One region of the Carnobacterium pleistocenium FTR1 genome, then DNA from elsewhere that is predicted to be linked to it. Evidence: predicted binding sites of a transcription regulator. Region 1 holds the regulator's gene; the other holds the start of a gene.
What was found. The regulator HrcA, encoded in region 1, represses chaperone genes, less so after heat shock. The targets are predictions, from matches to a motif close to TTAGCACTCNNNNNNNNNGAGTGCTAA.

Region 2: the regulator HrcA is predicted to act here: its motif matches at 2,126-2,152, upstream of groES (co-chaperone GroES).

Annotation. Positions count from the first base shown of each region.
Region 1 is NZ_JQLQ01000002.1:1,464,006-1,471,516, reverse strand. Features, by position in the region: gene BP17_RS07205 (argininosuccinate synthase) at 1-142, shown strand, start outside; gene argH (argininosuccinate lyase) at 185-1,564, shown strand; gene hrcA (heat-inducible transcriptional repressor HrcA) at 1,867-2,904, shown strand; gene grpE (nucleotide exchange factor GrpE) at 2,924-3,502, shown strand; gene dnaK (molecular chaperone DnaK) at 3,551-5,389, shown strand; gene dnaJ (molecular chaperone DnaJ) at 5,522-6,685, shown strand; gene lepA (translation elongation factor 4) at 7,154-7,511, shown strand, end outside.
Region 2 is NZ_JQLQ01000002.1:723,093-730,603, reverse strand. Features, by position in the region: gene BP17_RS03720 (hypothetical protein) at 1-36, shown strand, start outside; gene groL (chaperonin GroEL) at 132-1,757, opposite strand; gene groES (co-chaperone GroES) at 1,808-2,092, opposite strand; gene BP17_RS03705 (CPBP family intramembrane glutamic endopeptidase) at 2,437-3,093, shown strand; gene BP17_RS13255 (DUF4305 domain-containing protein) at 3,102-3,329, shown strand; gene BP17_RS03700 (redox-sensing transcriptional repressor Rex) at 3,355-3,996, opposite strand; gene BP17_RS03695 (ABC-F family ATP-binding cassette domain-containing protein) at 4,324-6,273, shown strand; gene tsaD (tRNA (adenosine(37)-N6)-threonylcarbamoyltransferase complex transferase subunit TsaD) at 6,319-7,338, opposite strand; gene rimI (ribosomal protein S18-alanine N-acetyltransferase) at 7,368-7,511, opposite strand, start outside.

The DNA of each region.
Region 1 (7,511 bases):
TTATGATGAAAATTTAGCAACGTACACTTCTTCAGATACATTTAATCAAGAAGCTTCTGTTGGATTCATTAAATTATGGGGTCTGCCAACAAAAGTTCATGCAGAAGTTAATAAACCAAAGGATGCAATCAAAAATAAGTAAGCGATAGAGAACGTACACTTAGGTAAGGATGGGATAACTACTATGAAAAAATTATGGGGCGGCCGTTTTGAAGGAGAAAATCAAAAATGGATCGATGAATTTGGTGCTTCGATTGAAGTAGACCAAGTTTTAGCTGAAGAAGACATTACGGGAAGTTTAGCGCATGTCAAAATGTTAGCTAAGACATCTATCATTCTTCAAGAAGAAGCAGATGAAATCGTCAGAGGGTTGTTAATTCTTTTGGGAAAAGCTCAAAAGAAAGAGCTGGTATTTTCTATTGAAAATGAAGACATTCATTTGAATATTGAAACGCTTCTCCATAAAGAGATTGGTCCGGTTGCAGGGAAATTACACACTGCAAGAAGCCGGAATGATCAAGTAGCCACTGATATGCATCTTTATTTGAAAGGTCAAGTTGGCGAAATTTCTGAATCTCTGATAGATTTAGAAAAAGTCATTCTGATAAAAGCAGAAAAACATGTTGAAACGATTATTCCTGGATATACGCATTTGCAACATGCACAGCCGATCTCTTTTGCACATCATTTGTTGGCATATTACAATATGTTTAAACGTGATCTAGAAAGATATCAAGATAGTCTGAAACGCATTGATTGTTCTCCACTAGGAGCAGCGGCTTTAGCAGGAACGACTTTTCCAATTGATCGTTTGTATACTGCTGAACAATTAGGTTTTAGTTCGGTTTATTCAAATAGTATGGATGCTGTGAGTGATCGTGATTTCATCTTAGAATTTCTATCGAACAGCAGTATATTAATGATGCATCTTTCACGTTTTTGCGAAGAGATGATTCTTTGGACAAGTCATGAGTATCAATTTGCTAGTTTAACGGATGCTTTCTCAACAGGCAGCTCGATTATGCCGCAAAAGAAAAATCCAGATATGGCAGAATTGATTCGTGGTAAAACAGGCAGAGTATATGGTAATTTATTTTCACTATTGACGGTTATGAAAAGTTTGCCATTAGCTTATAATAAGGATTTGCAAGAAGACAAAGAAGGTATGTTTGACACCGTCAAAACCGTTAAAGACTGTTTGGCTATCTTTGCTGGTATGTTGGAAGATATGGTCGTGCATGAAGAAAAAATGAATGAAGCGACAAAAAAAGATTTTTCCAATGCAACTGAGTTAGCCGATTACCTTGCTTCTAAGGGTGTTCCATTTAGAGAAGCGCATGAAATAGTTGGAAAACTTGTTTTGAAATGTTTGAAAAATGGCAGCTATTTACAAGATATTTCATTAGCTGATTTTCAAGAAGCAGCTCCTATTATTCAAGAAGATGTGTATTCTTTGTTAGACTCTCGCGTAGCGGTTGAACGCAGAAATTCTTTAGGTGGTACTGGTTTTGCACAAATAAGAATTGAACTAGAAAAAGCAAAAGTAGAGTTGCCGTTAAATTAGGATTACTTGTCTCATCAGGAAATGTATGTAGTTGATTCAACTCATCCATTAGTTTTAAATAGTTTTAAAATTTTAACCCCTAAATAATTAAGAAAAAGTATTAAAGATGAGTTAGTTCATTTTTAATACTTTTTTTCTAGGGTAAAATTGAATAAATCAAGCGGAAAATCAGTGTTTTGGCTAAACGTCAAAATTAGTCAAAAAAGTAAGCAAAAATTATTGACAGGAACAGTTATATTTGGTAAATTAATAAATGTATTAGCACTCAATAGTTTCAAGTGCTAAAAAAGAGGTGAGGCAACATGTTAACTGAAAGACAGATTTTAATTTTAAAATCTATCATTCGTTTATACACTTCACACGAGACACCCATAGGATCTAAAACTTTGATGAATGAAGCTGAAATAAATTTTAGTTCAGCAACTATTCGTATTGAGATGGGACGTCTTGAAGATTTAGGCTTCATTGAAAAAACACACTCCTCATCAGGTCGCGTTCCTTCACTAAAAGGCTATCGTTTTTATGTAGACTATCTGGTACATCCAGTAAAGATTCAGAAAAAAGAACTTGCAGTTATAAAAAATGCTTTAGGAAATCAGTTTAGACAGTTGGATGAGATTGTTTTCCAATCGGCTGAATTGCTTTCTCAGTTGACCAGTTACACAGCAATCACATTAGGTCCTGAAATCAAAGAGAGTATTCTAACCGGGTTTCGTTTGGTACCATTAAATGAGTATCAAGTCATGGCTATATTAGTTACAGATAAAGGCCATGTCGAAAACCAAATAGTGACTATCCCAAAATCGATGGATGTTAATGAGTTGGAAAAAATTGTTCGTATCTTTAATGAACAATTAGTTGGTCTTCCGTTATTGGAGGTATTTAAAAGGCTGAAAACCGAAATTCCTTTACTACTTAATAAGTATGTTAAGACAAATGAAGGAATCTTGGATATCTTTGAAACAGTCTTTTTGAAAGCTGGACAAGATAGGATGCATGTCGGTGGAAGAATGAATATATTAGATTTTTCGAATGAATTGAATGTCGAAAAATTCAAGTCTATTTATTCGTTAATGGATGGGACTCATGACTTATCTTCCTTAGTAATTCCGAGTACTACTGGAATTACCGTGAAAATTGGTACGGAGTTAAACAATGAGCTTTTCAATGAGTTCAGCTTAATTACGGCAAGCTATGACATTGAAGGATACAGTTCAGGTGTTATTGCATTGTTAGGTCCAACAAATATGCCTTATTCAAAAATGATTGGACTTGTGGATGTATTTCGAAATGAGCTTTCAAAAAAAATAATCGACTACTATGATTCTGTAGAAGATTAATCAAAAAGGAGCTGTTGATGTGTCTAGAAATAAAGATAAGAAGCAAGAACAAGAAGAAGTTAAAGAACCCACAACAGAATCAGTAGAAGAAACGGTAATTAAACCCGAAGAAACGACTGAATCTGTAGAAGTTGACCAACCAGAAGTGGATGAACTTACTGAAGCGAAAAAAGCTTTAGAAGAGATGGAAAATAAATATTTGCGTGTACAAGCTGAAATGGCAAATATCCAAAAACGTAATGCAAAAGAACGTGAAGATGCGGCTAAATTCCGTGCTCAATCTTTAGCAACTGAATTGCTTCCCGTTATTGATAACTTAGAACGAGCTATAGCAATTGAAGTGACAGATGAGCAAGGGAAAAGCTTGAAAAAAGGAATCGAAATGGTTAAAGATACCCTTAACACGGCACTAAAAAGTGAAGGGATCGAAATTATCGACCCACTAAATGAACATTTTGATCCAAACTTCCATCAGGCTGTTCAAACAGTTCCGGTTGAAGAAGGTCAAACAAGTGAAATAGTTGTACAAGTTTTACAAAAAGGGTATGATTTAAAAGGACGGGTATTACGCCCAGCAATGGTTATCGTTGCTCAATAAAGATTAAAACATGTTTTAAAAAATAATAAATAAATGAGGGATTTTATAATGGGTAAAATGATAGGTATTGACTTAGGAACAACAAATTCAGCAGTTGCAGTATTAGAAGGCGGAGTAGCAAAAATTATTCCGAATCCAGAGGGTAACCGTACAACTCCATCAGTAGTAGCATTTAAAAATGGAGAAATGCAAGTAGGAGAAGTTGCAAAACGTCAAGCTGTAACAAATCCAAATACAATTAGTTCAATCAAACGTCATATTGGTGAAGCTGGCTTCTCAGTTGAAGTTGATGGCAAAAAATACACTCCACAAGAAATTTCTGCAACTATTCTGCAATACTTGAAAGGTTATGCTGAAAGCTACCTAGGAGAAACAGTTGATAAAGCTGTTATTACTGTTCCTGCTTACTTTAATGATGCACAACGTCAAGCAACTAAAGATGCTGGTAAAATCGCTGGTCTTGAAGTTGAACGTATTGTAAATGAACCAACTGCTGCTGCATTAGCATATGGTTTAGACAAAACACACAAAGAAGAAAAAATTCTAGTATTTGACTTAGGTGGAGGTACATTTGACGTTTCTATTCTTGAATTAGGAGATGGCGTTTTTGATGTATTGTCTACTGCTGGAGACAACAAATTAGGTGGAGATGATTTTGATAACAAAATCATGAACTATTTAGTAGCTGAATTCAAAAAAGAAAACGGTGTTGACTTATCTAAAGATAAAATGGCCGTTCAACGTTTGAAAGATGCTTCTGAAAAAGCTAAAAAAGATTTGTCAGGCGTAACTTCAACACAAATCAGCCTACCATTTATTACTGCTGGAGAAGCTGGACCGTTACACTTGGAAATCAACTTAACTCGTGCTAAATTTGATGATTTAACTTATGACCTAGTTGAACGTACGAAAGGACCTGTTCGTCAAGCTCTTAAAGATGCAGGCTTATCTACATCTGAAATTGATGAAGTTATCTTAGTAGGTGGATCAACACGTATTCCTTCTGTTATTGATGCTGTACGTAAAGAAGCAGGAAAAGAACCAAATAAATCAGTTAACCCTGATGAAGTTGTCGCAATGGGTGCTGCAATCCAAGGTGGAGTTATCACTGGTGATGTTACAGATATCGTCTTGTTAGATGTTACTCCATTATCATTAGGTATCGAAACAATGGGTGGCGTGTTTACAAAACTGATTGAACGTAACACAACGATCCCAACAAGCAAATCACAAGTATTCTCAACTGCTGCTGATAACCAACCAGCTGTTGATGTACACGTTATGCAAGGTGAACGTCCAATGGCAGCCGACAACAAAACATTAGGTCGCTTCCAATTGACTGACATTCCTACTGCACCTCGTGGCATTCCACAAATCGAAGTAACCTTTGATATTGATAAAAACGGAATCGTTAACGTAAGTGCTAAAGACTTAGGAACTCAAAAAGAACAAACAATCACAATCAAATCATCTTCAGGTTTAACCGACGAAGAAATCGAACGTATGGTTAAAGATGCAGAAGCAAATGCTGAAGCAGACAAAGTTCGTAAAGAAGAAGTAGAATTACGTAACGAAGTGGATCAATTATTATTCCAAGTTGACAAAACTATTGGCGAATTAGAAGGTAAAGTTGACGAAGCTGAAGTTAAAAAAGCTGAAGAAGCTCGTGATGAATTGAAAGCTGCTGTTGAAGCAAACGATCTTGAAACAATGAAAACAAAACGCGATGAATTAAATGAGATCGTACAAGCATTAACAGTTAAATTGTATGAACAAGCTGCTCAAGCACAAGGAGAAGCAAATCCTGAAGGCTCAGAACAAGCACAAGATGGATCTGATGATGTTGTAGATGCTGATTTTGAAGAAGTCGATGACGAAAATAAATAATCTTTAACATTAAAGGGTGGAAGAGAAAAGCCGAGGCAAATTGCTTTTGGCTTTTTCTTCTAGATATGCTATGCTCATTAAGGCGAATTTGAGGATACATTAAAAAACTGTTATTCGTAACGATGGAGGGAAATCATGGCTAAAAGAGATTTATACGAAGTATTAGGCGTATCAAAAGGTGCTTCTGATGAAGAAATAAAGAGAGCGTATAGAAAATTATCAAAGAAGTTTCATCCAGATATCAATAAAGAAGCTGGGTCTGAAGATAAATTTAAAGAAGTTGCGGAAGCTTATGAAGTATTAAGTAATGCGGATAAACGTGCAGCTTATGATCAATATGGTCATGCAAGTACAGATCCAAACTTTGGAGCAGGTGGCGGCGGCGGTTATGGCGGCGGTGGCTTCGGAGGCGGCGGCTTTGGCGGCGGTGGCTTTGAAGATATTTTTGAATCATTCTTTGGTGGCGGTCGTTCACAAAATCCAAATGCTCCTCGTCAAGGAGAAGATTTACAGTACTCAGTGAATCTAGAATTCGAAGAAGCCATTTTTGGTAAAGAAACAACGGTCAGTTACAATCGTGAAGAAGAATGTAAAACATGTCACGGTGATGGAGCTAAACCAGGCACCAGCCCGGTAACGTGTTCTCGATGCCATGGTACAGGTTCATTAAATGTTGAACGGAATACACCACTGGGTCGAGTAATGACTCGTCAAACCTGTGATGTTTGTCATGGTACAGGTAAAGAAATTAAAGAACATTGTCCAACATGTCATGGTTCTGGACATACGAAAGACAAACATACAGTTAAAGTAACTGTCCCTGCAGGTGTTGAAGATGGAAATCAAATGCGCTTAAATGGACAAGGAGAAGCCGGAAAAAATGGCGGACCTTACGGAGATTTATACGTTGTTTTCCGTGTCAAAGCCAGCAATCAATTTGAACGAAATGGATCAGAAATTTATTACGAATTGCCAATTAATTTTGTCCAAGCTTCATTAGGGGATGAAGTTGAAGTTCCGACTGTTCATGGTAAAGTGAAATTAAAAATACCTGCTGGAACACAAACAGGAACGAATTTCCGTCTGAGAGGCAAAGGAGCACCAAAATTACGTGGTTCAGGCACTGGGGATCAACATATAAAAATTAAATTGGTCACTCCGAAGAATCTATCAAAAGAACAAACAGACTTGTTGAGACAATTTGCTAAAGCTAGTGGCATGGAAGTTGAAGAACAAGATGGTTCTATTTTTGATAAAGTAAAAGATGCTTTTAAGGCAGATAAGAAAAGGAAATGAACTGACTTTTTTAAATAAAGTATAGAGAAAGCCTAAGCACTAGCTTAGGCTTTCTTTTGGCTTAAAGGGATTTTCGTCAAATAGTGTGGACAAGTCTTACCAAAAATGGGTATAGGACAAATAGTGTTGATGCTTCAAAAAAATTTCTTATGGAATAAACGGTTTTGCTTGTGAAGCCATGGGACCACCTGAAGCCTGAAAACCACAGTCTTAAGGTTTTCAAGCCTCAGCAGCGCGTAATCGCTGAAGCGGTAATGCGCTGCTATTCGCATTGAATCCAATACACGGCTACAAGCAAATCCTATTCCTTCAGAATTTTTGGGTGAGTGATTGAATTAAATCTAGCAACACTAAAAAATTATCTCCTTAAAAGCTGGTTCCCTCTAAGTTTATTGTAATTCAGGGGTTTCACTGGTATAATTTACAATGACACTTTTCGGAATAAATAAAGAAGGTAGGCACGACTAAATGAATAAAAATGACTTAATTGAAAGACAAAAACGTATTCGAAACTTTTCTATTATTGCCCATATTGACCATGGGAAATCAACTTTGGCCGATCGTATCCTGCAAATGACGAATACCGTTGCTGATCGCGATATGCAAGCACAGTTATTGGATTCAATGGATCTTGAACGTGAACGAGGCATTACGATCAAATTAAATGCAATTGAATTGAACTATACTGCAAAAGATGGCGAAACGTACACCCTACATTTAATCGACACACCAGGACACGTCGATTTTACGTATGAAGTTTCAAGAAGTTTAGCAGCCTGTGAAGGAGCTATCCTAGTTGTTGATGCAGCACAAGGTATCGAAGCCC
Region 2 (7,511 bases), 740 kb from region 1:
TTAGATGAAATGATGACGGAATTAGAATTTGGATAACCGTTCATAGTAGAATAACCACTTCTACGCAAAAAGAGTTCAGACAAATGTCTGAACTCTTTTTGTGTCATACTATTTGTTTTAAGTTGATGGACTTACATCATGCCGCCCATACCAGGATCCATTCCCATTCCGCCCATTGGAGCGTCAGGTTTTGGTTGGTTTGCAACAACAGCTTCAGTTGTTAGCAATAAGGCTGCAACACTTGCTGCATTTTGTAAAGCCGAACGTGTTACTTTAGTTGGATCAATAATACCAGCATCAATCATATTTACCCATTCATCGGTAGCTGCATTGTATCCTACGCCTAAATCAACACTTTTTAGTTTTTCAACAATTACTGAACCTTCAAGACCAGCATTTGTAACGATTTGACGAACCGGTTCTTCAAGAGCACGTAAAACAATTTTCACACCCGTTGCTTCATCGCCTGTTGCTTCAATTTCTGAAACTTTACGTTGAACATTGATCAAAGCAGTTCCACCACCTGAAACAATTCCTTCTTCAACCGCTGCACGAGCTGCATTTAGCGCATCTTCAATACGTAATTTACGTTCTTTCAATTCTGTTTCAGTAGCTGCTCCAACTTTAATAACAGCTACCCCACCAGAAAGTTTAGCTAAACGTTCTTGTAATTTTTCTTTGTCAAATTCTGAAGTGGTTTCAGCTGCTTGAGCTTTCAATAAAGCTACACGTTGTGCAATGGTTTCAGTTGAACCGGCACCTTCAACAATTGTAGTCGCATCTTTTGTCACAACTACTTTACTTGCATGGCCTAGTTGGTCAATAGATGTATCTTTCAATTCTAGACCTAGGTCTTCTGTGATAACTGTTCCGCCAGTTACAATCGCAATGTCTTCAAGCATCGCTTTACGACGATCTCCAAAACCTGGAGCTTTAACAGCTACAACATTAAATGTTCCACGTAATTTGTTTAAAACTAACGTAGGAAGAGCTTCTCCGTCAACATCATCCGCAATAACCAATAATGGACGTCCTTGTTGCAAAATTTGTTCTAATAGTGGAAGGATCTCTTGAATATTCGAGATTTTTTTATCCGTGATCAAAATGTAAGGATTTTCTAAGTTTGCTTCCATCTTATCGTTATCGGTTACCATGTATTGCGATAAGTATCCACGATCGAATTGCATTCCTTCAACCACACTTAGTTCTGTTTCGATCCCTTTAGATTCTTCAATTGTAATAACGCCATCTGTTCCAACGCGTTCCATTGCTTCTGCAACCAATTCTCCTGTTTCATTGCTTCCTGAAGAAATAGACGCAATTTGAGCAATTGATTCTTTTGAGTCTACTTGTTGAGAAATAGCAAGTAATTCTTCTACTGCAACTTTTGTCGCTCTTTCGATCCCACGACGAATCCCAACAGGATTTGCTCCAGCTGTCACATTTTTCAAACCTTCACGAACAATTGCTTGAGTTAAAACAGTAGCTGTTGTTGTTCCATCTCCCGCAATATCATTTGTTTTAGAAGCCACTTCTGAAACAAGTTGTGCTCCCATATTTTCAAAATGATCTTCTAGTTCGATTTCTTTTGCGATTGTAACGCCATCATTTGTGATCAATGGTGAACCAAATGATTTTTCTAAAACAACGTTTCTTCCTTTAGGTCCTAATGTTACTTTAACAATGTCTGCTAAAATATCTACGCCTCGTAACATTGATGCACGAGCGTCTTCAGAAAATTTAATGTCTTTTGCCATTCTTCCTTCACCTCATTAAGTTAGTTTGTTCAAGTTTTTGTTTATTGGTTTTAATCTATGACTGCCACGATATCGTGTTCTTTTACCACTAAATATTCTTTACCATCGTATTTCACTTCTGCTCCAGCATATTTTTCAAATAGGACAGTATCGCCTACTTTTACTGCTACTGCTACTGTTGAGCCGTTTTCTAAAACACGACCTCCACCAACAGCTATGACTGAACCTGTTTGAGGTTTTTCTTTAGCTGAACCCGGTAAAACAATCCCACTGATTGTTTTTTCCTCTTCCTTAGCAACTTCAATGATGACACGATCTCCTAATGGTTTTAACACGTAAATCCCTCCGTCTAAATTATTTCTTCCGTTTTAGCACTCAGACAACTCAAGTGCTAAACTACTTCTTTATAATAACAAATACAGAACAGAATGCAAGAATTTTAATCTCGACTCCGATTCCTTTTTAGCTAGACCCCTCTTTATTTCAAAAAATCTTTGTCTTCTATAGTGTTGTATTCTTTTTTTGTTCTTTTATGGTATACTAGAAAGCGAAGTTATTTTCAGTTTGTATAAAATTTTTGTTGGTTCTTGTTACTTTATCAGGGAGCTTTTCTCCTAAAGTTATTTTATAGCTCTATAAAATAAGAATCATTAATCTTGAAAAGAAGGGTTTGATTACAGTGAAAAAACTCGCTAGTCACACATCGATTTTAATTATACTCTTTTATCTACTTGCTCAATTTTTACCGGTAGTTATTCTTCTTGCAGCTCCGAAAGATTTCCAAACGGAAGCTTCGATTTATGGAACGATAGTTAGCTTTTCTATAGGAGCCATTGCTATGCTTCTACTTAATCGGAAGTCGACCATCCGAAATTCTCTAACCTTAAGTCCATCCGTACCTTTAAAAAGAGTCCTTTATTGGGGAATCATTGTTGGGATACCTCTAGTTCTTTTAACGCAATATATCGCAAATATTATTGAAATTCTACTATTGGGACTTCCAGTTGACTCTGCTAATACACAAAATATTCTTGTGATCGTAGAAAGTTATCCTATTTATATGATCATTGTTTCCATTATGGGACCAATCATGGAAGAATTCGTTTTTAGAAAAGTGATTTTTGGCTTCTTGTATGACCTTACAGGTGGTATAGGTGCAGCAGTGATTAGTTCGCTTATCTTTGCTTTTATGCATTTTGATGGACATATCTTACTTTACTCTGCTATGTCTTTTGTTTTTTGTTTCCTCTATAGTAAGACAAAAAATATTGCTACCCCAATTATTACCCACATTGCTATGAACACGTTAGTTATGTTAGTGGCCCTTTTATGGTGAATCACTGAATGTTAGAAAGGAATTTTCATTTGATAAAAAATCGTAATTTTATAATACAAATCATCCTTAGCTACTTGATGTCGGGAGTATTTATCTGGTTTGCTATTGATTCTGTAAACAACTCCGGTTGGACATTCTTTTCCATACTTTATGTCCTATTCTCTACAAGTTATTTTATTAGGGCTTCAAAAGTACTTGAAGTTTACTACAAACTAAAAAAAGGAAACAAACCTTAAACAGTTTGTTTCCTTTTTTATTCAATTATTCTTCTGTTGGTTTGTAATGATCAATGAAGTAAATCAATGTTTGTAGTTCATTTGTTAAATCAACATTTTGAACTCTGACACTGTCTGGTACAGAGATTCTAAAAGGCGTAAAGTTCAAGATCCCTCTTACATTCGCTTCAACTAATCGATCAGCTATCTCTTGCGCTACAGTTGAGGGGATAGTGATAATAACAATTTCAATTTGTTGAACCTTTAATTGTTCAATCATATCGTCCATATGGTAAATAGGGACCCCACTTAAAATAGTGCCTACGATTTCTTCTTTCACATCAAAAGCTGCACTGATCCGCATATTATTGCTTTGATGGAAATTGTAGTTTAGTAAAGCACGGCCTAAGTTCCCTACCCCAATCAATGCGACATTTGTTAACTGATCTTGCTTAAGTGTTTTGCTAAAGAAATTCATTAAATCTTCAACATCGTATCCGTATCCTCTTTTTCCTAGAGCACCAAAATAAGAGAAATCTCTTCGAATCGTTGCACTATCCACTTTGATAGCTTCACTCAATTCAGTTGAAGAGACACGCACTTTTCCGGAATCATGTAAGAATCGCAAATAGCGATAATAAATCGGCAGTCGCCTAGCCGTTGCATTGGGTATTTTCTTTTCTACCATTCTTTTTTTCCTCCATCAGCCATACAGCCATAAATTTAAATTTCTTCAATTGATCTGCTGTTTTTTTTCACAAACAAATCATCATAAATTTTATTTCACAATCTTTCCATAGTGAACGTTTTTATTATATCATTTTCCTATTATAATACTAGTATTTTTTTTAAAATCTCATATTTTCATGTATACTTACAATTAGTATATTACCAAAATTCACAAGAAGCTTTGTGAATCCGCTTCTTAAAAGTTAGCTTTTAGCGGATTATAATTTCCCTAGACCTAAATCTATGCTAAACTATTACTGAGAATGATGAAATGAGGACCAAGACTATGATTCTATTACAAGCACAACACGTCGCCCGTTATTTCGGAGCAGATGTATTGTTTGAAAATATTTATTTAGAAATCCAAGAAAGCTCCCGTATTGCTTTAGTTGGAAGAAATGGCACAGGAAAATCAACGCTTTTAAAAATGATTGCTAATATAGAGCAGCCTGATGCAGGAAAAATCGTTAAAGGAAAACAAGTTAGTATTGGCTATTTAGCTCAAAATACTGGTTTGGCTTCTGAAAGAACTATTTGGGATGAAATGTTAACGGTTTTTGAATCGGTCATTCAACTTGAACAAGACATGCACACAATTGAGAAGCAGCTTGGAGATCCCGATCTGCTGTCAAATGAAGAACTTTATCACGCAACTCTAAACCGCTATGATCATATTCAAAATCGCTTTCGCGAAGAAAATGGCTTCGGATATCAAGCTGAGGTCCGTTCTGTTTTACATGGTTTTCGTTTTTTCGAAGAAGATTATACTAAACTTATCAGTCAACTTTCAGGTGGTCAAAAAACGCGTTTAGCTTTAGCAAAACTACTACTCGAAAAGAAAGACTTATTGATTCTTGATGAGCCTACGAATCATTTGGATATCGAAACGTTAAGCTGGCTGGAGAACTATTTGCAGTCTTATGATGGAGCATTATTGATTGTTTCTCATGACCGTTACTTCCTAGACAAGGTTGTAAATGAGGTTTATGAAATCAGTCGTAAAAAAATCACTCATTATAAAGGAAACTATTCAAGATATTTGGATTTGAAAGCTACACAATTGGAACAAGAATGGAAAGAATTCGAAAAACAACAAGGCGAAATTGCTAAGTTAGAAGATTTCGTTAGCCGAAATTTAGTCCGTGCATCAACCACAAAACGTGCTCAAAGTAGACGCAAGCAGTTAGAAAAAATAGACCGAATCGGTAGGCCTCAAGGAGACGAAAAATCAGCCCGCTTCTCTTTTGAAGCAGAAAAAGAAAGTGGCAATGCCGTTTTAAACTTGTCTAACGGTGCGATTGGATATGACGACACTATTTTATCTAGTCCTGTTAATATAGATGTTCGAAAATATGATTCGATTGCATTAGTCGGACCTAACGGAATTGGAAAATCAACTTTATTGAAGTCACTTATTGGACAACTTCCATTGATTCAAGGTGAAAAACAAAGCGGTACGAATGTTTTATTGGGATACTATGACCAAGAACAATCAGATTTGAATTCGACTAAATCGGTTTTAGCAGAACTTTGGGACGCGCATCAAACGACTCCTGAAAAAGACATTCGTTCTATTTTAGGCAGTTTCTTGTTCTCTGGCGAAGATGTAGAAAAAGCTGTTTCTTCACTGAGTGGTGGCGAAAAAGCACGTTTGGCTTTAGCTAAGTTAGCAATGAATAAAGATAATTTTCTGATGCTAGATGAGCCTACGAATCATTTGGATATCGATAGTAAAGAAGTTTTAGAAAATGCCTTAATTGATTTTGACGGGACACTGTTGTTTGTTTCCCATGACCGCTACTTTATTAACCGGATCGCGACAACCGTTATTGAGCTCTCTGAGAATGGCAGTACCCTTTATTTAGGGGATTACGACTATTATATTGAAAAAAAGGCTGAACAAGAAGAGTTGCGCTTACTAGCTGAGGCTGAAACTACTAAGAAAACTAAAATTGAATCTGTTCCAACAGTCAAAGCGAATCGAGAAAACAATAAAGCTGAACAAAAAATACTTCGTCAACTTACACGTCGCATTGAAACGATTGAAATAGAAATGGATAATCTTGAAACGGTTATTACCAATTGTGAAAAACAATTGATTGATCCAGAGGTATTTGGGGATCACCTACGTGTACAAGAACTGAACGAAGAAATGACTGCTGCTCAAGAGAAACTAGATACTCTAGTGAGTGAGTGGGAAGAGAAAAGTTTGAAACTTGAAGAATTAAACCAATAAATAGAAAAAGGAAATTGGATGATTAATCCAATTTCCTTTTTGTTTTTAATTAAAGGTTAAGCCAGGTCTAGCATTCAATGCATAATTTGAGAATTGATTTTTTTGATACTGAACGAATGCGGCTGCTCCAATCATAGCTGCATTATCCCCGCACAGCGACAATGGTGGAATAACTAATGCTACATCTGGCAATTCTTCAGCCATAACTTTCGTAAGGGCATCACGTAAGCCTTTGTTTGCAGCTACCCCACCTGCTAAAAGTAACTGTTTCACTTCAAATTCTTTAGTCGCTCTCAGTGTTTTAGAAACTAAGACGTCGATAACGCTTGCTTGAAAACTAGTTGCTAAATTGATGTCATTTAATGGTTCGCCTTTTTGATTGGCATTATGAACGGTGTTGATAAAAGAACTTTTTAAGCCACTGAAACTAAAATCATAATTAGGTTCTTTCATCATAGCTCTTGGAAAATGATATGTATCTTCTCCAAGCTGAGCCATCTCATCAATTTTCTTTCCACCTGGATAAGCTAATCCTAATACTCGTCCAACTTTATCGTATGCTTCTCCTGCCGCGTCGTCTCTTGTTTCTCCAATAATCGTATAGTCGCCATCTTCTTTCATGTAAACCAACTCAGTATGTCCTCCACTAACAACCAATGCTAGAAGCGGAAAAACAAGCGGTTTAACCAATCGATTAGCATAAATATGACCCGCCATGTGATCAACAGCAATCAAGGGTAACTGATGGGCATAGGCAACAGCTTTAGCTGCATTGACCCCAATCAAAAGGGCACCTACTAATCCAGGTCCTTGAGTAACAGCTACTGCTGAAAGGTCTTGATAGGCAACTTCAGCTTCCAGTAGAGCTTCTTCAATACATTGGGTGATCTGTTCAACATGATGCCGACTGGCGATTTCAGGTACTACGCCCCCAAAACGCATATGGCTTTTTATTTGTGATGCAATGATATTTGAATGAACAATAGTACCATCTTCAACCACAGCTACACTGGTTTCATCACAACTAGATTCAACCGCTAAAATTAAATTTCTTTTTATAGACATGGTTTCACTCTTTCTTTAATAGACTCTTTTTACATATTCAATTGCATCATCAAGGCATGTTCTATCGGATCATGGTAATAGTTTTTGCGAACAGCAATCGTTTTAAAACCTAATTTTTCATATATGGCAATAGCCGATTTATTCTGCTCTCGAACTTCTAAAAACACTACTTT